Regions from separate parts of the Cognaticolwellia beringensis genome, predicted to be linked through region 2. Evidence: predicted binding sites of a transcription regulator. Region 2 holds the regulator's gene; each other region holds the start of a gene.
The links. The regulator MetJ, encoded in region 2, represses methionine synthesis genes. The targets are predictions, from matches to a motif close to TAGACGTCTAGACGTCTA.
Positions count from the first base shown of each region.

Region 1: a site for MetJ is predicted at 8,276-8,293, ahead of B5D82_RS14170 (homoserine O-succinyltransferase). Genes of this name have one in related genera too.
Region 3: a site for MetJ is predicted at 5,060-5,077, ahead of metK (methionine adenosyltransferase). Genes of this name have one in related genera too.

Region 1 is NZ_CP020465.1:3,356,799-3,367,435, reverse strand. It holds gene B5D82_RS14195 (arginine N-succinyltransferase) at 1-349, shown strand, start outside; gene B5D82_RS14190 (NAD(P)/FAD-dependent oxidoreductase) at 521-1,870, shown strand; gene B5D82_RS20355 (double zinc ribbon domain-containing protein) at 2,577-3,146, shown strand; gene metH (methionine synthase) at 3,477-7,166, opposite strand; gene B5D82_RS14170 (homoserine O-succinyltransferase) at 7,198-8,148, opposite strand; gene B5D82_RS14165 (HD domain-containing protein) at 8,823-9,416, opposite strand; gene B5D82_RS14160 (hypothetical protein) at 9,652-10,071, shown strand; gene secD (protein translocase subunit SecD) at 10,238-10,637, shown strand, end outside.
Region 2 is NZ_CP020465.1:2,320,822-2,331,458, forward strand. It holds gene hflC (protease modulator HflC) at 1-431, shown strand, start outside; gene B5D82_RS09840 (DUF2065 domain-containing protein) at 526-711, shown strand; gene B5D82_RS09845 (adenylosuccinate synthase) at 838-2,136, shown strand; gene B5D82_RS09850 (malic enzyme-like NAD(P)-binding protein) at 2,947-4,188, shown strand; gene B5D82_RS09855 (VOC family protein) at 4,330-4,752, shown strand; gene B5D82_RS09860 (hypothetical protein) at 4,875-5,132, shown strand; gene metJ (met regulon transcriptional regulator MetJ) at 5,360-5,704, opposite strand; gene metB (cystathionine gamma-synthase) at 5,935-7,092, shown strand; gene metL (bifunctional aspartate kinase/homoserine dehydrogenase II) at 7,198-9,705, shown strand; gene B5D82_RS09880 (TorF family putative porin) at 9,834-10,478, opposite strand.
Region 3 is NZ_CP020465.1:936,167-946,803, forward strand. It holds gene B5D82_RS03945 (AEC family transporter) at 1-498, opposite strand, end outside; gene ruvX (Holliday junction resolvase RuvX) at 592-1,029, opposite strand; gene B5D82_RS03955 (YqgE/AlgH family protein) at 1,029-1,583, opposite strand; gene gshB (glutathione synthase) at 1,659-2,612, opposite strand; gene rsmE (16S rRNA (uracil(1498)-N(3))-methyltransferase) at 2,718-3,464, opposite strand; gene metK (methionine adenosyltransferase) at 3,724-4,911, opposite strand; gene murI (glutamate racemase) at 5,186-6,040, opposite strand; RNA gene ssrS (6S RNA) at 8,621-8,802, opposite strand; gene B5D82_RS03985 (cell division protein ZapA) at 8,943-9,248, opposite strand; gene B5D82_RS03990 (UPF0149 family protein) at 9,482-10,051, shown strand; gene pepP (Xaa-Pro aminopeptidase) at 10,128-10,637, shown strand, end outside.

The sequences.
Region 1 (10,637 bases), 1.0 Mb from region 2:
ACGAGATGCTATAAATCAGGTGCATCCGGACACTCTACCTGCACTGGCTTTGTTAGAAAAAGAAGGATTTAAATCCGGTGACTACATAGGGGTCAATGATGCCGGCCCCGCGGTTATATGCCCGCTTGAGAAGATCAGAACAGTGATGTTCAGTGAAACAAAAAGGGTAAAAATTTCCACTGTAGAAAACAACCAAAAGAAATATATAGCATGTAACCACAAGCTGTCGGGCTTTAGGGCTGCACAAATTAACCTCGTCTTAACCATAGAATATGTGCTGATCACTGCCGAGGTGGCGCTTGCCTTAAATGTTATAGACGGAGACTGGTTAACAATGGTTGAGAATTAATCAAGTCGCCTTGTTATCAATTAATCCTTAGTCAAGCTATCACCATGCATACGAGTAGTGTGTATACGAGATTGATTGCCGCTTCAGTAGTTAAAATATTTAGCAGCACAAACAATTAATGTGCAGTAGTAAGTTTAATTAATGTAAAGATATTATAAATAAGGACAATAAATGTACGATCCCTTGCATGATAAATCGCCAGGTTGCGATGAGAAATACCCTGACAGTTACTGGGCCGATGTCGCTGGCATCCCACCTAAGCATGAAGGCCAGCTTGATCGTGATATAGAGGTAGATGTTGCAATTGTGGGTGCCGGTTACACAGGCTTATCCTGTGCGCTGCATTTGGCACGTGAGCATGGCATTAAGGCCACTGTTTTAGAGGCAAACCAAACTGCTTGGGGGGCCAGTGGCCGCAATGGTGGATTTGTTTTAAAATCATCGGGTAGAAAACCTTACGCTACCATGCAAAAGCAATGGGGTGAGGAAGTCATGCGTGGCATTTATCATGAGATGTGTGAAGGCGTAGATACGGTTAAGAGCTTGATCGATGAAGGCATAGACTGCGAGCAACAAGACCCCGGCTATATCCGGGTTGCCCATAAACCTAGCATGTTTAAAGCGCTGGTATCCGCAGCGAAATTACAGCAGAAAATGTTTGGTTATGATGTACAGATATTATCGAGGCAAGACTTGCATCAGCAATATATGGCCGATCAAAATGCCCATGGTGCAATTCGTTATCAAGATGGTTTTGGTATCAACCCACTAAAATTAGCCTGGGGTTATCAACGGTTGGCACGTCAAGAAGGGGTGAAGATTCATTGTGCTACCCCGGTTGAAAACTGGTACGAACAAGGTCAAAACGAAAAAACGTTACAGGTGTTACATACCCCGAATGGTATTGTTAAAGCAAAGAAAGTCGTTATCGCCACCAACGGGTATACACCAAATGGCTTTCATGGTTTGGTCAAAAATAGAACCTTGCCGGTGTTATCTCAAATCATAGTAACCCAACCTTTATCTCCACAGCAGCTAGAAGCTTGTAATTTTTTAACCAGCAATGTGATCATGGATACTCGGGCATTGAAGTACTATTACCGTAAGCTACCAGATAATAGGATCTTGTTTGGTGGCCGCGGTGCTATTACTGGCAAAGGGGCGGAAGATCCCTATTTTTCTAAACGTCTACTGAAAGTTTTAAAAACCAACTTCCCTGCGTTACAAAATATTAAGTATGATTATACTTGGTCAGGTTGGCTGAGCATGGCTCTTGATGATTTACCGCATATATATCAAAATGAGCAACAAAACGTATTCTATTCCATGGGTTATTGTGGCGCTGGTGTGTCATTTTCAGTCCAGGCCGGTAAACGCCTCGCACAAAAAGTCGCAGGACAAGATACGCCGAATATCCCCCTATATCAAAAGGCCTTGCCTAAATTTCCTTTTGCTCCCTTCCGGCGTGTTGGCCAGTGGGGCTTTTTCCAATATGGCAAAGTCAAAGACACCTGGCTTTAGGCCCTAACGAATAGCAAGTTAATCACTTATTTGGTCCACTTGCTATAAGCAGCCTTACCCATAAAAATATCAACATGACCTTAATATATCATCCAAATTCCCAGCTTAAAGTAGATGTTAATCCTTTTAATGATATAGGCACATATAGCTCGCCGCCAGAGCTGAATTTTTAAGAATGCATCACCTTGTCTCTATATAGGATTAGTGATGTTTGAATTATCTGAATCGATGATGTTGTAGCTGTAGTTATTAATTCGGTTATATAGTTTGAGGTTTCTACTGCGCAATGATTGGTGATTACGCCTTATATTTAATACGCTAACTATATGTCGGTTTTGGGTGAACATAATGTCCGCTTTAGCAAAATAAAGCTAAAAGTAATAATTGACATTTATGGCCGCATTACCAGAGAAGCAGCCATTAGCATACAAAGCGCTTGTGCCTTCAATGTACTGACTATTGGCTGGAGAAAAGGCTTTCCAAAATTAGTCTGCTTTGCCCTTTTGCACTGGCATGAGTAAATAACTTATAAGTGACGTTCAGGAGATTTAAGCCGATTTATTAGTCTCAAGGAAATCCACATAGCATAGTTGTAGATGACATACAATACATTTATTGGACAAATACTCGCTATGTGCTAGGCTGAAACTGAAAGACGTACAAAAGATAATGTAGCTTTCAGTCGATTTGAAAGGAGATTCACCCAATGTCAGATGATCGCGAGTGCCCGTTCTGTAAGGAATCCATTAAGGATGAAGCTATTAAATGCAAACATTGCCATAGCAGCGTTCCGTCCATTAGCCCTAAGCATGAGGGCGTTTGTCCGTTTTGCAAAGAAGCCATAAAAGCAGATGCAATAAAGTGTAAGCACTGCCACTCAATGCTTAGTGGAGACGCTACAGAGACCTGTGGCTGTTCATCAACTTCCACTGCCCAGGCTGTTCGGTCTTTAGCAGTGCCAAACAATCCTGGGTACTCGGGTAATGATTGCTACTATGACTGTCGAGACCATATGGAAGGCGGGGGGGCTTCGTCGGCAGAGGCTTATCGTGTCTGTCAAGAAATCTGTTATATATCAATGCCGCTTCCTGCATTAGCCAAGTCTCAATTCTACCGCGCGATGGCACCCAATGTTCCCGGGTATACTGGCAATGACTGCTATTCGGACTGTATACAGTTCATAGAAGATCGAGGAGGAAGTAAAATATATGCACACATGATGTGCCAAGATGCTTGTTTGATATCTATGCCTTTCCCCAATTTAGCTATTCGTTAGCGATCCGAATTGGTTGTTCTGGATTCCAAAAGTATGCCATCGAAGCTTTTTACTCCATGATCGTAAAGATTTATAGTTTGAGCCGGAATTTGGTGAGGAGACGATATCGTATTAGGTAGATATTGGCCTGTAGGCAGACGATGAACTGATACCAATAGGGTCGAACCAATGGGGTCACGAGCCAATGGGTCATAGTCATTGATTTTTAATTTCCCCCATAACAATTGAGAAATAAAAAGTGATATAACCGATTAAGTTATATCACTTTTATGTTTTATCACACAACTTTATTACGCTAACCTATGACACCATAACGTTATAAAATATAACTTACGATGGCTCGTAATCTAAATTAGCCGATAACCAACGCTCAGCTTGTGGCATGGTCATTTCTTTACGGGCGGCGTAACTTTCTACTTGGTCTTGTGCTAATTTGGCAACCGCAAAGTATTTAGAATCTGGGTGGGCAAAATACCAACCACTGACCGCAGCGCCCGGCCACATGGCGAAGCTTGAGGTTAATTCCATACCTATGTTTTCATCTACCTTAAGTAACTCCCACAACAAGCCCTTTTCTGTATGCTCTGGACAAGCAGGATAACCCGGTGCAGGTCTAATACCTTGGTATTTTTCACGAATTAAATCATCATTCGGTAAATCTTCTTCTGGAGCATAGCCCCAATAGTCTTTACGAATTTGTTCATGTAAATACTCGGCACTTGCTTCAGCAAGCCTATCGGCAACGGCTTTAATTAATATACTGTTGTAATCATCATGATCCGCATCGAAGGCTTTTACTAAGGCTTCAACACCAAAACCTGCTGAGACTGCAAAAGCACCAATATAGTCATCAACACCAGAGGCTTTATCAGCAACGTAATCGGCTAAACATCGATTATATTGACCGCTAGGTTTTTTACTTTGTTGACGTAACTGGTGCAGTTTCATTAAGGGTTCAGTGCGCGTTTCATCGGTATAAAGCTGTAAATCATCTTGCTCACGATTCGCTGGAAATAACCCAAAAACCGCTTTTGCTGTTAATTTTTTATTGTTGATCACATCATCCAACATAGCATTGGCATCATTAAATAGCTTAGTGGCTTCTTCGCCTACCACTTCATGTTTAAGAATTAACGGATATTTACCCGATAACTGCCAAGTCATGAAAAATGGCGTCCAATCGATGTAATGTCTCACAATATTTAGGTCGATATTATCAAGTACAGTTACGCCTAGTTTATTAGGCACTTTTGGTGTGTAGTTATCAAAACTAATCGGCACAGCATTAGCACGCGCGTCTTTTAATGAGATTAAACTAGATCGTGGACCTTTTTTATAATGACGTTCGCGCACTTTAACGTATTCAGCATTTTGGCGCTCAACAAAGGCGGCTCTATTTTCATCTGAAAGTAACGTACTTACCACTGAAACTGAACGTGAAGCATTAGGTACATACACAACAGGATGCTGATACTGCGGCTCAATTTTGACCGCAGTGTGTGCTTTAGAGGTAGTAGCACCACCAATCAATAATGGTAGGTCGAAGTCTAGTCGCTTCATTTCTTTGGCAACATGCACCATTTCATCTAACGATGGAGTGATCAAACCCGACAAACCAATAATATCGACTTTTTCTTCGCGAGCTACACGTAAAATATCGTCACATGACACCATAACGCCTAAATCAATAATCTCGTAATTATTACACTGCAATACTACGCCAACGATATTCTTACCAATGTCATGAACATCGCCTTTAACCGTTGCTAGCAGTATTTTACCGTTAGATTTAATCTCGGTTTTTTCCGCTTCGATAAAGGGATTTAAATGCGCTACGGCTTGTTTCATTACCCGCGCTGACTTTACCACTTGTGGTAAAAACATTTCGCCAGCACCAAATAAGTCACCAACAACATTCATGCCGTCCATTAACGGCCCTTCAATAACATCTAACGGTCGTTTAGCGACTAATCTAGCCGCTTCAGTATCTTCAATAATAAATTCGTTGATACCTTTAACCAGTGAATATTCTAAACGCTTATTAACTTCTAATTCGCGCCATGTTAAATCCGCTTTACTGCTTTGGCTGCCCGCTTGACCACGATACTCTTGAGCGATATCAAGAAGTCGCTCGGTCGCGCCGTCATCAGAGTTTTGAATAACATCTTCAACCGCTAAGCGCAGATTATCTGGAATGTCTGAATAAATGGCTAACTGACCTGCGTTAACTATCCCCATGTCCATACCATTTTTTATCGCATGGTAGAGAAAAACGGCATGAATCGCTTCACGCACCGGATTATTACCACGGAATGAAAACGACACATTAGATACACCACCAGAAATCATAGCGTGTGGTAAGTTTTGTTTAATATCACCTACCGCGTCAATGAAATCTCGCGCATAGTTGTTATGCTCTTCGATACCGGTGGCAACGGCAAAAATATTAGGATCGAAAATAATATCTTCTGCAGGAAAACCAATTTCATGCACCAGAATTTGATAGGCACGCTGACAAATTTCATACTTACGCTCGCGAGTGTCGGCTTGGCCTTTTTCATCAAACGCCATAATAATAACCGCAGCGCCGTAGCGACGTAACAATTCAGCTTGCTCGCGAAAGTTGTCTTCGCCCTCTTTTAAACTAATAGAGTTAACAACACCTTTACCTTGAATACATTTTAAGCCCGCTTCTAAAATATCCCATTTAGAAGAATCGAGCATAATTGGCACCTTAGCAATATCTGGCTCACCGGCAATTAAGTTTAAAAATCGCACCATAGCGGCTTGCGAGTCCAACATGCCTTCATCCATGTTGATATCAATAATTTGCGCGCCGTTTTCAACTTGCTGCAAAGCCACCGCAATAGCTTGATCGTAGTTTTCATCGGTTATAAGGCGTTTAAAAACAGCTGAGCCTGTAACATTAGTACGTTCACCAACGTTAACAAATAAACTATCTTCTTTAATGGTAAGCGCTTCTAGCCCTGATAATCGACAAGCAATTTCTTTCGGCTTTATTTCTCGCGGAGCAATATTAGCCACTGCATCTGCCATACCTTTAATATGATCTGGCGTGGTACCACAACAGCCACCAATAATATTTAAAAAGCCTGATGTTCCCCACTCTTCAATATGCTTGTCCATTTCTTCAACGCTAAAGTCATAGCCACCAAAAGCATTCGGTAAACCAGCATTGGGGTGAGCAGATACAGCCACGTCTGAAATACGGCTTAACTCTGCAACATATTGACGTAATTCAACTGGGCCTAACGCACAGTTTAAACCTACTGAAATTGGCTTAGCATGGCGTAACGAGTTGTAAAATGCCTCAGTTGTTTGGCCTGATAACGTCCGTCCTGAGGCGTCGGTAATCGTGCCGGAAATCATCACAGGAAAACGTTCACCACGGCTTTCAAAAACCGTTTCAACGGCGAATATAGCCGCTTTAGCATTCAAGGTATCAAATATCGTTTCAATTAAAATAATGTCACTGCCGCCATCAAGCAAGGCGTTAGTAGATTCAATATAGGCATCTTTTAACTGATCAAAAGTTACATTACGATACGCAGGATCGTTTACATCAGGTGATATTGAACAGGTACGGTTTGTTGGCCCTAAAACACCGGCAACAAAACGTGGTTTACCCGGGTTTTTCGCGGTAAATTCATCTGCCACTTCACGCGCTATCTGCGCCGCTGCTAAGTTAATAGCGGCACTGTAATCTTCCATGTCGTAATCGGCCATGGCGATAGTGGTGGCATTAAAAGTATTGGTTTCAAGAATATCTGCGCCAGCGACTAAATATTCACGGTGAATCGCTTTAATAACGTCAGGCTGGGTCAGTACCAACATGTCGTTGTTACCTTTAACATCGCTATGCCAGTCGGCAAACTGTTCGCCGCGATAGTCTTGCTCTTCAAACTTATACGCTTGGATCATGGTGCCCATAGCGCCATCTAAAATTAAAATACGCTTATCTAACTGAGCTTGTAAAAGGCCATAAGAAGCAGATTTCACTACTGGGGTTTTTGATTGAGAGTTTGATTGCTTAGACACGAGATTTCCCTGGGTGAATGGCTTTAATATGGTTTGCATCTAATTGATACGGCGTAATTTGATAAACGTAATAGTTTAACCAGTTGGTGTACAGTAAACTGCCATGGCTGCGCCACATGTTTATTGCTTCTTGCTCTGGGTCATCATCGGTAAAGTAATTTACAGGTATTGAAACATCGCCCCCGGCCGCAATATCTCGAAAATACTCTTCACTGAGTGTACTTGCATCGTATTCTGGATGACCGGTTAAATAGACTTGTTGCTTATTTTTACTCGCCGCTAAATAAACCCCAGCAACGTCAGACTCTGCCAATATTTCAATATCTTCAAGAGACTGATAATCCGATTTTTCAATAAAACCATAACGAGAGTGTGGCACACTAAAGGTTTCATCGAAACCGCGGGTTAGTTGCTCATCTGGCTTTAAACAATGGTGGCGATATACACCAGATAGTTTTTGCTTTCTCAAATGCCGCTTTAAACCATAATGATGATAAAGCGCAGCATGGGCGGCCCAACAAGAAAACATGGTTGAGGTAACATTTTGCTCTGCCCAGTCAAACACCTCGCAAATTTTATCCCAAAACGTAACTTGTTGATAATCTAATAACGCTAGCGGCGCACCTGTAATAAGCAAACCATCGTATTGTTTATGTTTAATATCATCGAACAAGCGATAGAAATTGTCTAAGTGCGCTTGCGGTGTATTTTTAGATACATTGGCATGTATACGAACAAACTCAACATTAATTTGCAGTGGCGTATTCGCCAACATACGCAAAATTTGTACTTCGGTTTCAATTTTATTAGGCATTAGGTTAAGAATTGCCACTTCCATAGGGCGAATTTCTTGATCCGCGGCGCGGCGTTCAGACATCACGAAAATATTTTCTTTGTCTAAAATCGTTAATGCGGGTAATTCATTGGGAATTTTTATGGGCATATTGCTAACCTAATATCGGGTAATTAATTAACTTGTATCTATATATAATAACGCTGAAAAACAGTATTGTTCTTTACAATTTTTATCTGAGTATAATGTGACTTGGATTTCTAGCTATGTCAACCTCTAAACGTATAGACGTCTAAAATACTTTAACACGCTTAAATGAAAAAATAATGAGTTTTAACCGAAATTAACTAATGTAACAGCAATAAATCCCCCGAAACAGACCCACTTCTGCTTCAAAAATCCCTCCTCAAGCATGATTAAACTGACTAATCGAGTAAGACACTTTAGGTTTTTTGACTTGTTTCTGGACTGCGATTAATTGTCTTAAGAGGAATATATGACATTACTCGCAAAGTTTATTTAAAGCCATGCGGACAAAAATTGTGAAGTTACCCTTGTCAATTATAGGCAGGGGCTAAAAAGTAAATTAACCATAAAGCTTAGCTAAGTTTTAGTTTTAAACATATAAAGCCTGAACTCACTCACTAAATTGAGCAAAACTTACAGGGTATACTCTTAAATTTAAAAGGTAATACTAATTTAATTAGGTAGTCATTTCATACACTTTAGTTAGTTTTTCAACCAAAACATATATTTAGATAGTGAGTTAGATGGTATAAATTTTAGTAGCTTACTCATATTAGCAAGCTACTACATTGCTTAAATTAATCGTTACGAAGCCAGCCTTTTCCTACGGCAAGTTCAATTTGAGCTGCAACATAGGTCCATAATTTTGGCGCTAACCCATCCAATAAATTGTTACGCGCAATAACGTCTGACTTACTTACATTATGCTTAACCCAACTACCTCCGTCATTTTTCATATTCTGCAATAATGGCAGCACCCGATCCATCGCTTTGGCAAATTTAGCATCATTTGTTTCGGCTGCTTCAAACTCTGTCCACAAGCTTAACATTTCTTGATATTGCTCTAGAGGCAACAATCCAAATATTCGATTTGCTGCATCAAGCTCTTTCGCTTCTTGTGCGTCCAGTTCGGCTTGTGCTGCAAATGCAAAGGTGTCACCGGCATCAATTTCTACTATGTCATGAATCAGCAACATGGTGGTGACACGTGCAACATTTACAGGCTCTGCGGCGTAGACATGAAGCATTTGAGCCATCATGGCAATGTGCCAACTATGCTCAGCACTATTTTCACGCCTATTGTTATCCGATTTTACCATCACCTGCCGATATACGGCTTTGAGGCGATCTAACTCTAGAATAAAATCTAATTGCTGTTCCAAGTTTTGCATTACTTCTCCTATTAAAAAGCTAATTTGGTGATTTGTACTTTCGATATCAATTGATATGGGGGCTAACCTCAATAACTCCACCCTGAACACGGTGAATGTTGTAAGGTGTCATTAAAAGTGCTCAATATATTAATTAAGCTCAATAATATTTATTTTATTTAAAGTATCCACTGGCTATTGAAAAATAAAAAAAAGACCTAACATTAAGTTTGTTAATGGTAAGAAATTTAAATATATGTGGCGTTACATAACAATATTATTGGTAATATTTCTCTTAGCTCAAAATGCTAATGCCTGGTCACATTCAGAATTTAACCAAAATACAATTGCACAACATAATGATATTACTCAGCTAGACCAAAAAGCCCATACAACTTTCGATGCTCAGCATTCTCAAGATTTATTTACCTTACCTCGCATTAATAGTATTAGTCCGGCGACATTCTCTGTAGAAGCGCAAACAGCACCAATTTATGTACTAGTGATTGAATTTTTTCAAACTAACCATAGTGAAAGAGAATTTAGAAACTTAGCACCGCCCGTAAAATTAAATAACTGGTTTGAACAATTAAATCATCAAGCAAAATCATCTCGTATTTCCGGCTGGAAAGACGGTAACTTTTTATACAGCGCTAGAACCACCTACCACAGTTAGTTCATCAACATATGTACAAGTAATAATCTCTTTTCCTAGTTATTACTTACCCAAAATCGACTATTTTCCTTTTTAGAAACTGATGCAAAGTCATCGGTCACTTATTGTGCACGTTCAGCAATTTAAGCTCAGTGCTCCAAGATAGTGTTAATTTAGAGATTTCAAGATGAACACACGTAACAAATCCACCAGAAAGTATTTTAGCTGGCAAAATGCAGTCATCCTTATCACCCTGATATTTATGATTATTAATGCCCTACCAAATTTATACCCAGAGAAAGTAAGCATTCAGCTAACTAGCAATAGCAGCCAAATAGAGCAAACATCGCCGCAAAAATTAAATACGTTCTTACAGAGTAATCAGCTAGAAGCTGAAAAAATAACCACTAGCGCAAGCGGTATTACCATTACTTTAGCCAATAAGGCCGATGAGCTAGTCGCTAAAGATTTATTAAAAGCTGAATTAGGTGAGCGTTACACGGTAGACAGCGCAATAGACAGTAATGCGCCAGCATGGTTTAAGTCAATGAATATGGAACCAATAAAGCTAGGCTTAGACTTGAGTG
Region 2 (10,637 bases):
TTGAAAGTGCTGCAAGTAGCCGTGAAGACTTAGGTATTGAAGTGATTGATGTTCGTATTAAAGCTATTAACTTACCAACGGAAGTTAGTACGTCGATATATGAACGTATGCGAGCTGAACGTACTGCTGTGGCGAAAGAACATCGCTCACAAGGTCAAGAGCAAGCTGAAATCATTCGTGCAACTATTGATGCTAAAGTAACAGTTATGTTAGCGACAGCGCAGAAGAACGCACAAGAAGTTCGTGGTGAAGGTGATGCATTAGCTGCAAAAGTTTATGCCGACTCTTATAGCCAAGATGCTGAATTCTATAACTTCTTTCGTAGCTTAGAAGCTTATGAGAAAAGTTTTAGCTCGAAGAGTGATATCTTGGTGGTTAAACCGGATAGTGACTTCTTTAATTACCTAAAAGATGGTAAAAAAGCGAAGTAACACTTAAGGTTAACCTGTGATTAAAAAGCCATGACATTGTCATGGCTTTTGTGTTTTTATAAGCGAGTAAGCCCTGCTCGTTAAGGAAAATCAAATGTTATATACGCTGATGATGGCAGTCGCTATTGCGTTAATTATTGAAGGACTGATCCCGGCACTTTTCCCCAATAAATGGCGTGCTTATGTTTTAAAATTAGCCAATGAACCTGTGAGTACTATCCGGCAAATTGGCGTTTTTTTAATCGTGATTGGAGCAATTCTATTTTGGGCAGTAAATTAATTCTTTTGCTAACTCCTCACTATCACTAGCTTTTTTTTTATCGCATTAAAAATCAACAATTATTGCTTGGACTCAATATTGATATTTGATAGAATCCCCGCCTAATTTTCTTACCAATATGTGAACATGGGTAAAAACGTCGTAGTTCTAGGCACCCAATGGGGTGACGAAGGTAAAGGTAAAGTCGTCGACTTACTTACTGATAAAGCAAAATATGTAGTGCGCTATCAAGGTGGCCACAATGCGGGTCATACACTAGTCATTAACGGTGAAAAAACCGTTTTACACCTTATTCCATCTGGCGTATTACGTGATAACGTAAAATGTTTAATAGGTAACGGTGTTGTTCTTTGTCCAAAAGCACTTATGACAGAAATGGCAATGTTAGAAGAACGTGGCGTACCTGTACGTGAACGTCTTTTAATTAGCGATGCATGTCCGTTAATTCTTCCATACCACAACGCATTAGATGCAGCTCGTGAAAAAGCGCGTGGTAGCAAAGCTATTGGTACTACCGGTCGTGGTATTGGTCCAGCTTATGAAGACAAAGCTGCTCGCCGTGGTTTACGTGTTGGTGATTTATTTTGCGCAGAGTCATTTGCGTCGAAATTAAAAGAAATTATGGAATACCATAACTTCGTATTAACCGAATACTACAAAGCTGAGCCAGTAAGCTACGAAGAAGTACTTAGCGATGCTATGGCCGTTGCTGAAGTCATTAAAGGTATGGTTGCAGATATCTCAGAAATGCTAGATCAAGCGCGTAAAGCGGGCGAATCTATTATGTTTGAAGGTGCTCAAGGTACATTGCTTGATATCGACCACGGTACTTACCCATATGTAACGTCGTCTAATACAACTGTGGGTGGCGTTGCTACCGGTAGTGGTTTTGGTCCTCTTTACTTAGACTATGTACTTGGTATTACTAAAGCATACACAACACGTGTTGGTTCGGGTCCATTCCCTACTGAATTAGATGACGAAGTTGGTCATCACTTAGGTACTGTAGGCCATGAATTTGGTGCTACAACTGGTCGTGAACGTCGTTGTGGCTGGTTTGACGCCGTTGCCATGCATCGTGCAGTGCAAGTAAATAGCATTAGTGGTTTTTGTTTAACTAAGCTAGACGTTTTAGACGGCTTGAAAACATTAAAAATATGTACAGGCTACAAAACAGCTGAAGGCGACATTATTACTGTGCCACCAACAGCCGCTGAAGGTTATGATAAAATTACCCCAGTGTATGAAGAAATGCCAGGTTGGAGCGAAACTACAGTAGGCGCAACTTCTGTTGACGCATTACCAGCCAATGCTATTGCTTATATCAAACGTATTGAAGAGCTTACCGGTGTACCTGTTGATATTATTTCAACCGGTCCAGACCGTGTTGAAACTATGATTTTAGTTAATCCGTTTGACGAATAACCTAATCTCATTGTTTTAAGTACTTTTAAAAAACCACCTTCTAGGTGGTTTTTTTATGTACAGGATGTACGGTATATCGCGGGTGCATGGATGCACAGGAGCGTGTATGTACAGGATGTACGGTATATCGCGCATGTATGCACAGGATACGCGCTATCGTTTGAGTATGGTGCTCTAAGCCAACCTGCTAATTAATTCAGCATTACTTTAATAGCTACATGTTTTAGGAACTTTGACCCCACGGGATTAGTAAATTCCTTACGTCGGTGCACGAAACAATAATTTATAGCCTGTGGGTATATCACGATCAACAGACGTTAATACCAGAACAACAATGCTTGAACAGATAAAGCCTTTTCTCAATCTGCATTAAAACCAGCCAGGTAGCTTTTGATATCAACAGGCCGATAGAGAAAAAACTTTCTCTTACAGTCTATATTTATGACAATTTCAGTGAACTGTCGCTATATTCTGTTATCTGTCATGAAATGATACAAACGGGAATCAATGCCAGTAAGGGTAGGAGCTTTAAGCATTAACTTGAACATTAACTTACTTATAATTTGATAAAACATTCTAATCGCTATTTATCTATGAATAGTGAGTAATATATGTAGAATATTTAGCTAGCTTATATGAAATAAAAAACTTATAAGGCTATATTTATTATAGCTTGTAGCTAATTAATATATACAAAATAGCTTGAAATTAGCCAACGCATTGCAATAACATGTAAACAGCAATAAAAGCATCAACTAAAACTCATCGATAAGACGCACGAGTTACACTCACCTCACAAAAGGAATAGACATGACAGATCTTCGCCAACAAGCACTTGATTATCATCAATACCCAACGCCGGGCAAAATTAGTGTTGAATTAACGACGCCAGCTGAAACAAGCCAAGATCTCTCACTCGCTTATAGCCCTGGTGTAGCTGAGCCTGTTCGTGCCATTGCTGAAAATCCAGATGATGTTTATAAATATACCGGCAAAGGTAATACCGTTGCCGTTATCACCAACGGTACTGCTATTTTAGGCTTAGGTAACTTAGGGCCAATGGCCGCTAAACCTGTCATGGAAGGTAAGGCTTTATTATTTAAACGCTTTGCTGGCATTAACTCTTTTGATATTGAAGTTAAGCATAAAACGGTAGAAGACTTTATTAGTACGGTTGCCAATATTGCCGACAGTTTTGGTGGTATCAACTTAGAAGATATCAAAGCGCCTGAATGTTTCGTGATTGAAAAAGCATTAATTGAGCGTTGTAAAGTGCCGGTATTTCATGACGACCAGCATGGTACGGCTATTGTAACCGCTGCTGGTATGATCAATGCACTAGAAATTCAAGGTAAAGAATTACGCAATGCCAACATTGTTTGTATGGGCGCGGGTGCTGCGGCAATTGCTTGTATGGAATTATTGATTAAATGTGGCGCACAACGTGAAAAGATTTATATGCTCGACACTAAAGGGGTTATCCACACTCGTCGTGACGATTTAAATGAATATAAAACGTTATTTGCTAACAATACCGATAAACGCACCTTAGAAGACGCCATTGACGGTGCTGACGTGTTTGTTGGTGTATCTGGTCCTAATGTATTATCGGCTGAACATGTTAAGCTGATGGCCGATAAGCCAGTAATTTTCGCATGTTCGAATCCTGACCCAGAGATTAAGCCTGAACTTGCTTTGGCGACGCGTGATGATTTAATTATCGCGACAGGACGTTCAGATTATCCGAATCAAGTAAACAACGTGCTATGTTTCCCATTTATCTTCCGTGGTGCTTTAGATGTGCGAGCTCGTACCATTAATGATGAAATGAAGATAGCCGCAGTTCATGCCATTCGAACCTTAGCAAAAGAAGCTGTACCGGCTGAAGTATTAACAGCGAGTGGCAGTGACAGCTTAACCTTTGGTAAAGATTATATTATTCCTAAGCCTATGGACTCACGTTTGCGTTCAGCTGTAGCCATTGCCGTTGCTCAAGCCGCTGTTGACTCTGGTGTCGCTGCGCTTCCCATGCCAGAAAACTATAACGGTTAAGTTATAAGTTTTGAGCCTTCAGTAGTCAGCTATCAGTTAGACAAAACATAGACACCAATGTGGCTTTTGTTTTAACTGACAGCTTGGCACTGATAGCTTAGAGCTGACTAATTTTAGCTATGTCTTGGCTTTGGAGCAGAAATGACCATCCCTATCAAGCAACGAATCGCCAATATTGCCCTCGTGGTTGAAGACTACGATGATGCGATTGCATTCTATACCAAAAAATTAAATTTTGAGCTCATTGAAGATACTGACTTAGGTGCAGGTAAACGTTGGATTCAAATATCTCCTCCAAATGCTAATGGCACAACTCTATTGCTGGCTAAAGCCAGTAATGCTCAGCAAGAACAATCAGTCGGCAACCAAGCAGGAGGTCGGGTATTTTTATTTCTTCAAACTAATGACTTTTGGCGTGATTACGAAGCTATGAAAGGCCAAGGTGTTGAGTTTAACGAAGAACCACGTGTCGAAGCATACGGCACGGTAGTCGTATTTAAAGACTTGTATGGCACTAAGTGGGACTTATTGCAGTTGAATAATGCTGCTGGTAATGATTCATAAGATATAAGCTTTATTGATTGAAACTTCGCAAAATTAAGCATAACTAACCACTGTTTTAGTGGCAAAACTACAGATCTACATCCATAATAGGTTAAATTTTATACTTAAAGGATGATCGTAGCATGGAAGCAAATATACAAATCAACAAGGTTTTGCGTATTTTAGGTGGGTTAGTCTCAATGCTATTCTTATTTATAGTTTATATTTCATTGTTTTCAAATGAGATAATCGCTATAGGCATGGTGATTTGTGGTTTTATTTTTATACTACTGGTAGCCCCTGTATGCATTTATGGTTACATTTCAGGTAAAATCTTAGATAAGCTGCCCACTAATTTAGTCGATGTCATTAAGGGAAAGTTATTGATAGATAAGAATTAAGGCTAATTATATAAAGCTCTATTGGACTTATTAGTTATTCATTTTTAATCGTAGAATAACTAGAGGCTAAATTTTTGTTTGGTATTTAGATCATTTCAGAATGATGGATTATTTATTTCAATTGGTATTCGTAAAGATAATTAAATTAGCATAAACAATTTTTTGCAATAAAAAAGGCGCATTAAGCGCCTTTTGTCATTTTAGAAAGCCAGGATTTATTTACCCGGTTAATCTTCTGTTTCTTCTTCAATTTCTGTTTCGTACTCGCTAAAATCGGTTACACCTTGTGCTTCTAAAGCTCTGCGTACACTTGCGGGTAATTTTTGTGTGTTGTCTTTTGCTAAGTCACTATCGTCTGGCAAAGGCTGGCCAGTAAAAGCATGTAAAAATGCTTCACATAATAGTTCACTGTTGGTTGCATGACGCAAGTTATTGACTTGTCGACGTGTACGTTCATCAGTGAGCACTTTTAAAACACGTAAAGGGATAGACACGGTGATCTTTTTTACTTGTTCACTTTTCTTCCCGTGTTCGGCGTATGGGTTAAGATACTCGCCATTCCACTCTGCCATGAATATTCCTCAAACTTAAATGATTACGAAAAACTTATATTTAGCTTGTCTGGTGTACCAGTTAGCGATAAGTTTATTCTTACTAGTTGATTTTACTGGTTGTGGGGCGCGAGTCAATAACGAATGTGTAGAAGTTTAGATGTCTAAAGTTCTTGACCCCAGAACTTAAACCATTTAGATTGATAGACGTCCAAACATCTAAATAGAAAAGTACCAATACTGGAGTACACATGAGCGAGAAAAAATTTGCCACTACCGCTGTTCGAGCGGGCATTAATAGTGACCAACAACACGGTGCTGTTATTCCAGCTATTCATCTTTCAAGTACTTATGCACTGAAAGGTTTTAATGAAAAACGTCAATTTGATTATTCACGTACCGGTAACCCAACACGCGCCACTTTTGCTCAAGCTATTGCAGATTTAGAGCAAGGTGCTTTAGGCATTGTTACCAGCACGGGTATGTCAGCAGTGCATCTTATTTGCCAATTACTGAGTCCTACAGATACGATTGTTATTCCGCATGACTGTTACGGCGGCAGCTTTCGCTTATTTACCCATTTGGCAAAACGCGAACTGTTTAATTTAGTGGTGGTAGACCAAAATGATCAAGCGGCCTTAACACAAGCATTGGCGAAGAAACCAAAATTAGTTTTAATTGAATCGCCGAGCAACCCTTTACTGAGATTAGTCGATATAGCGTCTGTAACTGAACAGGCCCATAACGTGGGTGCATTAGTTGCAGTTGATAACACCTTTATGTCACCCGTTTTACAGCAGCCACTTTTATTGGGTGCTGATATCGTTTTTCATTCTACAACTAAATACATTAATGGACATAGCGATGTGGTTGGCGGAGTTTTAGTGACCAAAGAGCAAGCGCTAGGTGAAGAACTGGCTTGGTGGGCAAACTGTATTGGCATTACAGGTTCAGCGTTTGATAGTTTCCTAGCTCTACGTGGTCTAAAAACATTGCCTATCAGAATGAAGCAGCATCAAGAAAATGCCAATGCGGTCGCCGCATTTTTACAGCAACATTCGGCAGTTGAACAAGTTTATTTTCCAGGCTTAGCGGATCACCCACAACATGCCTTAGCTAAAAAACAGCAACATGACTTTGGTGCCATGATGAGCTTTGAACTTAAAGGTGGCGTTGAAGCCGTTAAAGTTTTGTTCGATAAACTGGAATTTTTTACTTTGGCACAATCATTAGGTGGCGTTGAAAGCTTGATCAGTCATCCATCAACCATGACCCATGCCGGTATGGAAATTAAAGCTCAATTGGCTGCCGGTATTACCCAGTCATTAGTACGAATTTCAGTAGGTATTGAAGATATAGATGACATGCTTGCAGACCTTTCTCAAGCGCTTGATGCAAGCCAACTGTAGTTCAGTTTGATGTGGTGCTTAGTCTTACTTATTCGCAATAAGCAGACTAAGCACAAAGTAAATTTTTAAATTGGGCAGATAAATACAGTGGCCCTTGGTATTAAAATGATTGATTCAAATACAGCGGTAACGCTCAGCCCTTCAAAAAATAAATTGGTCAAAATTGGCTGCAATGTTCATAAGTTTGGTGGTAGTAGTTTAGCGACTAGTGCTTGCATTGAACGTGTGGTTGAAATTATTCGTCAGCATTGCCAGCTAAATGACATTATTGTGGTGTCTGCCAATGGTAATACGACTGATGCATTATTTAAACTATATCAAATTTCTGTTGAACTCCAGGAAGTTACTTTACTTAACCCTGAACAAGCAAGATCGGCAAAAGAAGCAAAGACCTTACACCGGCAATTACTTGAGACTATTACAACACTTGAGACTGCACAGGCCTTATTGATTGATGAGCTATTAAATGCCAGTAGCGCCGCGAGACTAAAATCTTTACTGAGCGACAACATAGCCCAACTTTCAGCAAACTTACTTAGTGATCCCGTTAGTTATGAAAATGACCTATTAGCGTTTGGTGATTTTTGGTCAGCACGTTTGTTATCGGCAGTATTGAGTGAAAGTGTTTGTCCTAGCTATATGTTAGATGCGAGAGAGTTTCTGTTACTAAAAGATGAAAAAAATTGCGCTATTGACTATAGCGAGAGCGAAAAAGGTTTTTCTCAGCGTCGACAACAAGACAAACTGGTCATAGTTACTGGTTATATTGCGCGTAATAAACAACAGCAAACTTGTACTTTGGGGCGGAACGGTAGTGATTATTCCGCAACTATAATGGCGGCATTGTCAGGCGCGCGTAACGTAACGCTTTGGACCGATGTTGATGGTATTTATAGTGCAGACCCTCGTGTTGTTCCGTCAGCGAGAAAGTTGCACCGCCTACCGAATGCGGTTGCCAATGAACTTGGCCGCTTAGGTAATCCTGTACTGCACGCAAAAACCTTGCAGCCATTAACCAACCATAATACCCATTTACATGTTGCCAGCAGCTTTGCCCCCGATATTAGCGGTAGTGAGATAGGCAAGTTTGGCCAAATAGCAAAACAAGAACTGTCAGTCACCAGTTTAAACGATTTAATATTAGCAAAATCAACCAGCTTCTTCGCTAAATCTGGAGAATTAGCGGTCAGTGAGTTTGCACCGATTTGTTATAATCTTGACGAAGGCTACATAGTCGTAACGCAGGAGCAGCAAAAGTCGGTTAGCCAATGGCTAGCAAGCCATGACACTGAAGTTACTTTTAAGCCTGTAGCGATTATTGCCATTGTGGGTCACGGTGTCGCCAAACAAGGTGACATGCGCGCGAGGTTTAAAAGGGCGCTTAAGCATCAGCAAACCTTACATTTTCTACATTCTTTTAATGAACATAGTTATATTGCTATTTTGCCTGAGCTTTGCTCGAGTGAAGTACTGAACAATGTGCACGCTGATATGACCAAAGACGCCAAAAACATTGCCCTTGTCGTCGCAGGTTTAGGTAACATTGGTCAACGATTCTTAACCATGTTACCAAAGCAAATTGCACGTGTTTCAGGCTTAGAAAATGTGCATTTGGTTGGTTTAGTCGGTGCTAGCAAAGCGTTAATTAATACCGATGGCATAGATGTAGCCAATGCGCTGGAACATTATCAACAACAAGCTCAACAATATGACAGTGAACAGCTGTTAGCTTGGTTAACAAGTCATCCTTATGATGAATTGATTATTGTTGATATCACACCCAGTGAAGCCTTTAGCCATTTGTATCAAGAGTTTTTTGCTCGTGGTATACACGTTATTGGCGCGAACAAATGGGCAGCCTCTTCAAGCACAGAAAACTATCAACAACTGATCTCCACAGCCGAAAAAAATAAGAGTATCTGGCTTGGTAATACTACGGTTGGTGCGGGCTTACCTATTAATTCAACGATTAAAGAGTTATTGAATAGTGGCGATCAAATATCGGAAATTTCTGGCATATTTTCTGGTACGTTATCGTGGTTATTTCAGTATTACGATGGCGTAACACCATTTTCGGCACTGCTAAGTGATGCTTTATCGCAAGGGATCACAGAGCCAGATCCACGAGAAGATTTATCAGGTAGAGATGTACAGCGTAAGCTATTAATACTCGCTCGTTGTGCTGGCTTTGAGTTATCGTTAGCAGACATTGACTGTCAAAGCTTAGTACCAGTGGCCTTACGTGATATCTCGTTAGCAGAATTTCTTGAACGAACGTCAGAGCTTGATGAAATGTTTTTATCACGCTTAAAGCAGGCGCAAGATAAAACTTGTGTTATTCGTTATGTAGCCAGGTTTATAAGTGAAAATGATCAGGTGACAGCGAAAGTGAGCTTAGAAGAATTAAGTGAAAATGATGCCTTTGCACAGTTAACGCCTTGCGATAACGTCTTTCAAATTAAAAGTGATTGGTATCAAGATAATGCGTTGATTATTCGTGGTCCGGGCGCAGGGCGTGATGTAACTGCGGGTGGAATTCATGCTGATTTGGTCACTATTTGTCAGCAGTTAAATCATCGTCATCAGCAAGTTAAAATCAAAGGATTAAATTAAACTGGCTGATAAACATCGTAGATAAATTTACGAGCTTACGGGGTAAGTAATAATAAAGAGTTGATGGGTATATTAAAACTATCAACTCTTTATTATTCAATATTTTGTCAGCGGTCAGTCGCTATATCTTAAAAAGATTTACCAATGCTAAATACCAAGTTTTCGTCACTTTGGGCACCAGATAACTCTTTTGAGTTAGCGACAATGGCGATACCAACATCGAAACCTGAAACTTCTGTTCCGTAGCCTAATTCTAGGTAATCACCGTCAAAATCTTTACCCCAAGTACCATAAAGGGCATAAAAACCTTCATGTTCAACTTTAGCTGTGAAGAAATCATAGTCTTGGTCAGCACCAGATTCTACTTCCCACTCACCAACGTTATAAGTCACTGAAAACATTCCGTAGCTTAAACCTAAGTTTACTTCATTATAAGAAGTGTCAAAGTCACCGGTGTATTGGTAACTAGTAAAACCAACGTTATAGCCTAAACCACTGTCAAGTTCGCCATTGTAACCGCCATATATATCGACTTCTAAACCGGCTTGCACGTCAGCTCCCCATGCACCAATATAAAAACCACTATTTTCATAATCAACACCAGCACTTGCGGAAGCTGTATCTGTTTGTACTACGCCACGGAAGATATATTGTGATACCACGCCAACATTAGCACTTAAGCCTTCTATGCCAGTCGCAGATGCAGAAGTTGAAGCACATGCAGAAGCTGCTAGGAGCATCGAAATTGATAGAGAGATAATTGTTTTTTTCATGTTTTAGTCCACTAAGTTTTTATAATTGTTGTAGCTAATGCAAAGACAATGCCTGTATGAGATATTTTAAAATAAATAATATTATATCAACAGCTTATGGTTTTTATTACTTTGTTTTAGCTTAAAGAGAATAGAACGTTTGTGTTTAAATGGTGCAAA
Region 3 (10,637 bases), 1.4 Mb from region 2:
TGGGTTGAAAAAGGTTTGTTTTAAAAATATTGGCCAATTAAACTGTGCAATGTTAACCGCCAACACACTTGTTATGCCAATTAACAGCGCACTGTGTAAACTCACCACCAGAAATATTGTCGGTAAAACTTGCTCACCTAATACCATTAAAGCGATAGGCATTCCCACAATAACGTTATTTGAATAACCGGCGCCAAAAGCGTAAACGGCTGAGGCGGGAAGATCATGATTTAAATGTTTATGAAAATAATAGTTTATCGCCAAAGCCAAGCCATAAACCAGTAACAAAGGTAAATAAAAAGCACTATAGATATTTAAATCTATGGTGCTCATATCGGCATTGGCCAGCTGTTGAAATAAAAAGGCCGGAATAGCAACATTAAAGGTAAATCTAGTCAGCGTATTAACTTGGTCTTTATTAAACCAGCCACTTTTAGCCAATAAAAAACCAATAAAGCCAACAATAATTAATGGGCTAATAAGCGTAAAAGTATTCATTAAACGCCTATATTAGAAGGTGATGTTGTAAGCCAAAACCAACAAGGCCAAGGTAATGTTAATGATTGAGTCGTTTTATTTTGCTTGCTAGGATTAATATTGATTTTCAAAGTAACTTTCTATAATTAATTTTGCCGATGCTGCGTCGATGTTATCTTTTTTAAGATTGCGATAACCACCTTCAGCGAATAAGGCTTCTTTAGCGGTAGCTGTGGTTAGCCGTTCATCTTGAAACTCAACTTTAAGTCCAAAACGGCCAGACACCCGGTTACCAAACTTTTTAGCGTCATGGGTCAATTGCTGCTCGCTGCCATCCATATTTAGCGGTAAACCTACCACAATAAAGTCTGGCTGCCACTCCTTGATAAACTTAGTCATGCCATCCCAATCAGGAATGCCATCACGCGCTTTAACTGAGCCCAAAGGCGAAGCTGAGCCAGTTAACTCTTGTCCAACGGCAACACCAATATACTTTTTACCAAAATCAAAACCGAGTATTGTACGTTCACCAACCACTGCTTTACTCGCCATTATGCATGCCCAATCTCACTGGATAAATGTGCCATATCAATACCCATTTTTTCGGTGGCTTTTTTCCAGCGCTGTTCAATGGGCGTATCAAATATAATATCGCCATCGGCAGGCGTTAGCAGCCAAGAGTTAGCTTTTATTTCTTCTTCTAACTGCCCAGGACCCCAACCAGCATAGCCAAGAGTTACCATAAATTTTGCCGGTGCCCCTTCTGTACCAAGCGCCATTAAAATATCTTTTGAGGTAGTGATCATTACATCATCGGTTAAGGCTAAAGAACTATTCCATCCCGTTTGAGTACTGTGTAATACAAAACCTCGATCTTGTGATACTGGACCACCGGTTAATACTTGCTGGTCTAACTCCGGTGCATCAATTTTGTCTTCATCAATTTGAGTCAATAATTCATTCAGGGTGACATTGATTGGAAGGTTTATGATCAAACCCATGGCACCTTCAGCATTATGCTCACAGATATAAGTTACCGTTTTATTGAAATAGGAGTCGTCTAAATTGGGCATAGCAATCAAAAGTTGATTTTCAAAACTATTCATAAATATACCTTAATAATCAAGAAGAAATACGCTAAAAGCCACATGCCTTTAGCATCTAATACTAAACGGATTAAATTAGCGTTTTTTAATGTTCTGCTCGATAGCATCCATTAATTTACCGCTAATATTTATTGGGTATGCTGCTTCAATTTCGCGAATACACGTTGGGCTAGTGACATTGATTTCAGTGACTTTGTCGCCAATAACATCTAAACCAACAAAAAATAAACCGCGTTTTTTCAACTCTGGAGCAATAGTTTCTGCAATAAGTTTATCGCTAGCACTAAGAGGACGTGCTACACCGCGCCCACCAGCGGCCAAATTACCGCGAGTTTCTCCTTGTGCAGGAATACGCGCTAAACAATAAGGCATTGGTTCACCGTTAACGATTAATATACGTTTATCACCGTCAACAATTTCTGGAAGGTACTCTTGAACCATAGCATATTGTGTCGAATGTGCCGTTAAAGTTTCGAGAATTACGCCAACATTAGGATCATTCTCACCTATTCGGAAAATGGATGAGCCGCCCATACCATCCAAAGGTTTGATGATAATATCTTTGTTTTCTTTATGAAATTCTCTGATCTTTTGATTATTTCGCGTTACCAATGTTTTTGGTGTTAACTCTGGGAACCAAGCGGTAAATAGCTTCTCGTTACAATCACGTAAGCTTTGTGGCTTATTAACAATTAACGTACCTGCAACTTCAGCACGCTCTAACATGTAAGTAGCATAAATAAACTCTGTATCAAACGGCGGATCTTTACGCATCAATACGGCGTCTAAGTCAGCAACATTAATGTCTTCGCGTTCGTCTAATTCATACCAATGTTCAGTATCGTCAAATACTTTTACTTTTGCGGCTGTTGCGCGACAAACGCCTTGCTCTAAGTAGAGATCTTGCATCTCCATGTAATAAATTTCATATCCGCGCGCTTGCGCTTCAAGCATCATGGCCATTGAAGAGTCTTTTTTTACTTTGACTTCGGAAATAGGGTCCATAACAACGCCAATTTTTATGCTCATATTTTTTCCTAAATGTTATTCATTATAAATGCTTTACACACTCTAAGTGCAGCAAGCGGTTAAATTCTGTTAATCATTATGCGCGGTCTGTAACTTAACGCTACGTTAATTTAAATCACCGTAACGACATTGTAGTGCCGTAATTGCCGTCAGGGCTGCTGTTTCAGTTCTCAGTACTCTAGGCCCAAGCAAAACATCATGAAACCCTGCCGTGTTGGCACTGGCAATTTCATCATCACTTAAGCCGCCTTCAGGGCCAATTAATAAGCGAACCCTTTGATTTTCTATCGGTAAACTCATAATAGAATGTTCGGCTTTAGGGTGTAAATTTAGTTTTAACGCTGTACTTTCTTGCTGTAACCATTGGTCTAAATAAATCGGTGCTGCCACTATAGGGACCGCACAACGACCACTTTGTTCACAAGCACTGTTGACAATTTTTTGCCATTGCTGGTGTTTTTTCTCTAAACGCTCGCCACTAAGTTTTACACCACAACGTTCAGTGAAAATTGGTGTAATAGTATTAACCCCTAACTCTACAGACTTTTGCAAGGTAAAATCCATGCGATCACCACGTGAAATACCTTGGGCTAAATGTATATTAAGTGGCGATTCATTTGCGACCAATTCTTTAGCTATTATCTCTACATCAGCACTTTTTTTACCCACGTTAACAAGTTTGGCTTGATACTCAAAGTATCCTGCTTGTTCTGCTACGCCATTAAACAACGTAATGTCGTCACCGTTCTTAAGACGTAATACTCGCACAATATGGCCAAAAGCATCGTCATTTAACGCTTGGCTCTGACCTACTTCAAATGCTTGTGCTTGGTAAATACGAGGGTTACGCATAAAGGTTATCCATATCGGCTAATTTATTCTTAGTTTGTTGAGTTTACATTAACTATTGACGCTAAGGCTATTATTGATGAAAGGCTAATGTTTTTTGCAAGGGTTTGTTATTGGCTAAAATTTTAACATAGCCTGTAGATAAGGGCATAGAATACTAAATTCAATTGATAGATAGGAAAATAATAGACTTTATTTATTTTAGTGGTGCCTAAAAGCAAAAACCGCTCAATGAGCGGTTTTTGTTAAACAAACATTGTGATTAAATACCAGCAGATAAACGTAACGCTTCAGCTTTATCTGTTTTTTCCCAGCTAAATGCTGTGAAGGTATCATCGCCAACAGTCATTTCAAATGGTTCGCGACCAAAGTGACCATAAGCAGCTGTTTGCTTATACATCGGGTGTAGCAGGTCTAACATTTTAGTTATACCGTATGGGCGTAAGTCAAAGTGTTCACGTACAATTTCAACTAAACGCTCTTCAGATACTTTACCGGTGCCAAAACTATCAATTGAAATTGAAGTCGGTTCAGCAACACCAATCGCGTATGATATTTGAATCTCACAACGATCAGCCAAGCCCGCGGCAACAATGTTTTTAGCCACATAACGGCCGGCATAAGCCGCACTACGATCGACTTTTGATGGATCTTTACCAGAGAAAGCACCACCACCATGACGTGCCATGCCGCCATAAGTATCAACAATAATTTTACGACCTGTTAAGCCACAATCACCAACTGGGCCACCAATAACAAAACGACCAGTAGGGTTGATATGGTATTTAGTGTCTTTAGTTAATAATTCTGCCGGTAACACATGCTTGATAATGTTTTCCATTACCGCATCGTGTAAATCTTCTTGTTTAATATCAGGGTTGTGTTGTGTAGACAAAACAACCGTATCAATCGCTACCGGTTTGTTATCTTCATATATAAAGGTAACTTGGCTTTTTGCATCTGGACGTAACCAAGGCAATATACCTGACTTACGCGCTTCAGCTTGGCGTTCAACTAAACGGTGAGAATAGTATAACGGCGCAGGCATTAAAGTTTCGGTTTCATTGGTGGCATAACCAAACATTAAACCTTGGTCACCAGCACCTTGGTCTTCAGGCTTTACACGGTCAACACCTTGGGCAATTTCTGGTGATTGTTGACCAATTAAGTTCATAATGCCGCACGTTTCGCCATCAAAGCCAACATCAGAAGATGTGTAACCAATATCTGAAATAACATCACGGGTAATTCTTTCTAAATCTACCCAAGCTGTTGTTGAAACTTCACCAGAAATAATCGCAACACCAGTTTTTACCATAGTTTCACAAGCAACACGTGCATGTTTGTCTTTGGCAATAATAGCATCTAAAACCGCATCAGAAATTTGATCGGCTATTTTATCTGGATGTCCTTCTGACACTGACTCAGAAGTAAAAAGGTGTGTTGACATAAACCCTCTGTAAAATTTAACTGAAAAACAATCTTATACCAATCGAACTCGTTTATTAGTCACTGTGCGATAGCCGCAGAATTAGTATTAGTCTTTAATGGCGATATTCTAACTGTTTAGTTAACTTATTCCTAGAGTTATTTACGCCTAGATGGCTAAACGTCTTTAAATGGTATGTATGTTTGAATAATTTATGTGACAGTTATTTGCCAGCTAATGTTTGTTGAAATGCGAAGATTTCTAGCAAAGGCTTACGTGAGATAACTTTTAAGGCTTAAGGATAACTATTCAATTGCAATGGGCGTTGCCAAATGTGATTAAAGAGTGCTTGCTGAGTTGCGCAGCACTTTGAACTATAAAAGCTAGTTGTACCTAGGTTGTTACTGGTATTAATAAGTTGATGTAACGCTAATTGTCGCTGTAATTGTTCGGTTACTGGTAATGCAGTTTCCATGATCACGACACTGTTGCCACATATTTCGTTAATCAAGTTTTTTACTAACGGATAATGTGTACAACCTAAAACGATAGTATCAACGCCTTTTTCCAGCAAGGGTTGTAGATAACCGGTTAACATTAATTTGCACTCAGACGCGTTTTTCTTATCTTGTTCTATAAGCTCGACTAAGCCAGGACAGGGCTGAACAATTACATCGCTGTTTTGACTATATTGTGCAACTAAGGCTAAAAAACGCGGGTTTTGAGCTGTAGCTTTTGTCACTAATATCGCCACTTTTTTATTTTTGCTTAAGTTTACCGCTGGCTTTATGGCGGGTTCTACACCAATAACAGGAATTAAAATATTTTTACGGAGTTGATCAATCGCATTTACGGTCGCGGTATTACAGGCAACAACAATTGCTTTGGCCTTGCGTTCGATAAACCACTGAGCTATTTCATTAACGCGTTGCTGAATAAACTCAGACGACTTTTCACCATAAGGTGCATATAAAGTATCGGCAACATAGAGTAAGTTTTCATTGGGCAAGTGCTGATTTATGCATTGCGCGATAGATAAACCACCCACGCCGGAGTCGAATATTCCAATAGGCTCCGCATTTATCGTTTGAAGCTCACTTTTTAAGGTTGAAACAGGAGCTTTTATATCAGCTATTTTTTGCGTGGGCATTCAGTAAGTACAGCTTAGATCGAGGTGTAGTTAGTTGTGCTAAGTATATTATCAACAACCAAATGAGATCTATACATATTTAGATAAAGCAACGTGACTTGCTAAATATCGTAATCAAGATTATTTCTGCCTTCTATCAGCGTTTCTAATAATGAACAAATTTGACGGGCTGAAGCCCGACCTACAATTGTAGTGCTGTTGGCAGTGTTAGTGTGCGCAATGATTTACTTTGTAGGTCGGTGTTTACGCCGACAATGGTAAAATGGTAATTAACAGAACATTTTAGTTGTTGATTTTATCAAGGTGTTAGTACCGTTAGTTTTACGGGCTGAAGCCCGACCTACAATTTTAGCGTTGGTGGCAGTGTAAGTGCGCAATGATTTCTCTTGTAGGTCGGTGTTTACGCCGACAATGGTAAAATGGTATTTAACAGAATATTTTAGTTGTTGAATTTATCAAGGTATCGGTACCGATAGTTTGACGGGCTGAAGCCCGACCTACAAATATAGCGTAGGTGGCAGTGTTAGTGTGCGCAATGATTTACTTTGTAGGTCGGTGTTTACGCCGACAATGGTAAATTGGTATTTAACAGAACATTTTAGTTGTTGAATTTATCAAGGTATCGGTACCGTTAGTTTTACGGGCTGAAGCCCGACCTACATTTTAGCGCTGTTGGCAGTGTTAGTGTGCGCAATGATTTACTTTGTAGGTCGGTGTTTACGCCGTCAATGGTAAAATGGTATTTAACAGAACATTTTAGTTGTTGATTTTATCAAGGTGTTAGTACCGTTAGTTTGACGGGCTGAAGCCCGACCTACAATTTTAGTGCTGTTGGCAGTGTTAGTGTGCGCAATGATTTACTTTGTAGGTCGGTGTTTACGCCGTCAATGGTAACTTGGTATTTAACAGAATATTTTAGTTGTTGAATTTATCAAGGTATCGGTACCGTTAGTTTGACGGGCTGAAGCCCGACCTACAATTTTAGCGCGACTGTCTGAGTAATGTGCGCAATGATTTACTTTGTAGGTCGGTGTTTACGCCGTCAATGGTAACTTGGTATTTAACAGAATATTTTAGTTGTCGATTTTATCAAGGTATCAGTACCGATAGTTTGACGGGCTGAAGCCCGACCTACAATTTTAGAGCTGGTGGCAGTGTTAATGTGCGCAATGATTTACTTTGTAGGTCGGTGTTTACGCCGTCAATGGTAAAATGGTAATTAACAGAACATTTTAGTTGTTGAATTTATCAAGGTATCGGTACCGTTAGTTTGACGGGCTGAAGCCCGACCTACAATTTTAGCGCGACTGTCTGAGTAATGTGCGCAATGATTTACTTTGTAGGTCGGTGTTTACGCCGTCAATGGTAACTTGGTATTTAACAGAATATTTTAGTTGTCGATTTTATCAAGGTATCAGTACCGATAGTTTGACGGGCTGAAGCCCGACCTACAATTTTAGAGCTGGTGGCAGTGTTAATGTGCGCAATGATTTACTTTGTAGGTCGGTGTTTACGCCGTCAATGGTAAAATGGTAATTAACAGAACATTTTAGTTGTTGATTTTATCAAGGTATCAGTACCGTTAGTTTGACGGGCTGAAGCCCGACCTACAATTTTAGTGCTGTTGGCAGTGTTAGTGTGCGCAATGATTTCTCTTGTAGGTCGGTGTTTACGCCGACAATGGTAAAATGGTAATTAACAGAAGATTTTAGTTGTTGAATTTATCAAGGTATCAGTACCGTTAGTTTGACGGGCTGAAGCCCGACCTACATTTTAGCGCTGTTGGCAGTGTTAGTGTGTGCAATGATTTACTTTGTAGGTCGGTGTTTACGCCGTCAATGGTAAAATGGTATTTAACAGAACATTTTAGTTGTTGAATTTATCAAGGTATCAGTACCGTTAGTTTGACGGGCTGAAGCCTGACCTACAATTTTAGCGTTGCTGGTTATATTTATTTTTATGGGAATATCGGGGAGAATTTGGAAAGGTGACTTCCAAGGTGCCGCAGTTCACATTTGTCCTGAACACCGGGTGCTTGTTTAGTTCTGCGCGGACATATCATGATATTTACGGTGTTGAAAAATAAACGGAATGAAGGTGGTGATAAATAATGGGAAATATTAAATAAGAGAAAGGTGACTTCCAAGGTGCCGCAGTTCACATTTGTCCTGAACACCGGGTGCTTGTTTAGTGCTGCGCGGACATATCATTGATATTTATGGTGTTGAAAAATAAACGGAATGAGGGTGGTGATAAATAATGGGAAATATTAAATAAGAGAAAGGTGACTTCCAAGGTGCCGCAGTTCACATTTGTCCTGAACACCGGGTGCTTGTTTAGTGCTGCGCGGACATATCATGATATTTACGGTGTTGAAAAATAAACGGAATGAAGGTGGTGATAAATAATGGGAAATATTAAATAAGAGAAAGTGACTTCCAAGGTGCCGCAGTTCACATTTGTCCTGAACACCGGGTGCTTGTTTAGTGCTGCGCGGACATATCATTGATATTTAAGGTGTTGAAAAACAAACGGAATGAGGGTGGTGATAAATAATGGGAAATATTAAATAAGAGAAAGGTGACTTCCAAGGTGCCGCAGTTCACATTTGTCCTGAACACCGGGTGTTCAGGGCGGACGTATCATTCTAACCGTAGGCTTCCCGATACGAGCCGGGCTTGCACAATAGCTAATAATCAACATCCTTAGGTAAAACTTATCGGCTCAGGGACATAGTTCACATACAAACACCCCAGAAGTCGAAACCATTATAGCGAAAATTAGCGGCCGAATTAAGTCTTTTATCACTTGTAAGACCTGATTGCTTAATGCTTGAACAAATTGAAGTTTCTTTGAACGGAAAGAACTTTATTTAAAATCTATAAAACAGTAAATGGGTTAGTTAGGCAGTTTTTGGGCGGTTTACCGCTTGTTCAATAGTCGCTTGTAGCAATTCGATTTTGCTTTGCATTTTTTCACGTTCTTGCTCTAAATCATTACGAGTTTGAAGTAAATCATGGGCAAGGTTTAATGACATCATAACTAAGGCTTGTTCGGGGGATTTTACTGATTGAGATTTCTTGGCGTCTTGCTCTAAACGTTGGTTTATTTCATTCGCCGCTTGCAACAACGCAGACTCATGGCCAGCAGGACAAGCGACTTTTAGTCGTTTGTTGGCAACATTTATAGTAACTGTGTGTTGGCTCATTGCGTTGTTATTCTCAATGCATCATATTAGTTTATTGAGCCGTTAGCTCAAAATATTACGCTACTAGCTTGTAATACCAAGAAAAAAAGTGATAACAAAACTTAGTGCGCCATAAAGGGGAACTATAACGATGAGTGTTACACTATGCAAGTGATCTCTATGGTTTTTTCTGGAATCAAGGCTATGCCAATGTTAAGATAGCTAGCAATATACCCCGATTGAATTTATATTTTATGGCTGATAGCACCTCTTTAGATTTTTCCTCCGTACAAGCGATTTTAACTAGTGAAGGTATCGAAGCACATGCCGCTGAAATTCATGGTGTGCTCACAGGTTTGATTTCTGCTGGCTTTGAGTTTGAAAGTAGTGACTATATCGCTATGGTTAACGACATGCTCAATAATGCTGAAGGATTACCAACAGCAATTAAAAGCTTAGTAAAAGACATTTACAGTGATATTTGGCAGAAAATTCTTGATGACTCGTATGGTTTCCAATTAATGCTACCAGATGACGACGACTCAATTATTGAACGCGGACATGCACTGGGTAAATGGGTACAAGGCTTTAACTTAGGCTTTGGCTTACAACAAACAAAAAATGCGGCTTTGTCTGAAGATGTTAAAGAAGTGCTGGTAGATTTTGGTGAAATTGCTAACTTGTCTGACGAAATGGAAGAAAATGAAGCTACCGAGCAAGCTTATTTTGAAATTGCTGAATATGTCAGAATTTCCGCTTTACTCTGTTTTACCGAATTAGGCGCACCACCAGCGCAACAGGATAAAACAGAAACTTTGCACTAGAACTTTCGACTAAAGTGCTTTTCAATTAAAGCACTTTAGTGATAAAAATTTAGCTATAAAAAGTAAGCTGATAACCATGATCAAAAATACCTTGTTGCCCGTTGCTGAGTTTCTTCAGCGAAGAAACGATTTTATTGCCCAAATGCCAGCCAATAGCCTTGCACTAATTTCTGCCGGCAAAGAAGTCACGCGCAGTAATGATACCGAATATCCGTTTTGCCAAAGTAAGCACTTTTATTATCTCACTGGTTTTAACGAACCAGATGCAATTTTGGTATTAATTAAAGGTGATGAGTCAGCGAAAAGCATTTTATTTTCCCGTGAAAAAGACCCTCTACAAGAAATTTGGCATGGGCGGCGCGTTGGTCAAGTACAAGCTATTGAAATGTACAAGTTTGACAACTGCTTTAGTTTAGACGAAGTTGACGAGCAATTATTGCCGCTATTTATGGGCAAAGCGGCGGTATTAATTTGTCAGCAAGAGCAAAATCAATTTCAGCAACAAGTACTCACATGGTTAGCTGAAATTAGAAAAGCGGCTCGAACTGGTGTTAAAGCGCCAACCACCTTGATTGATTGCAGTGGT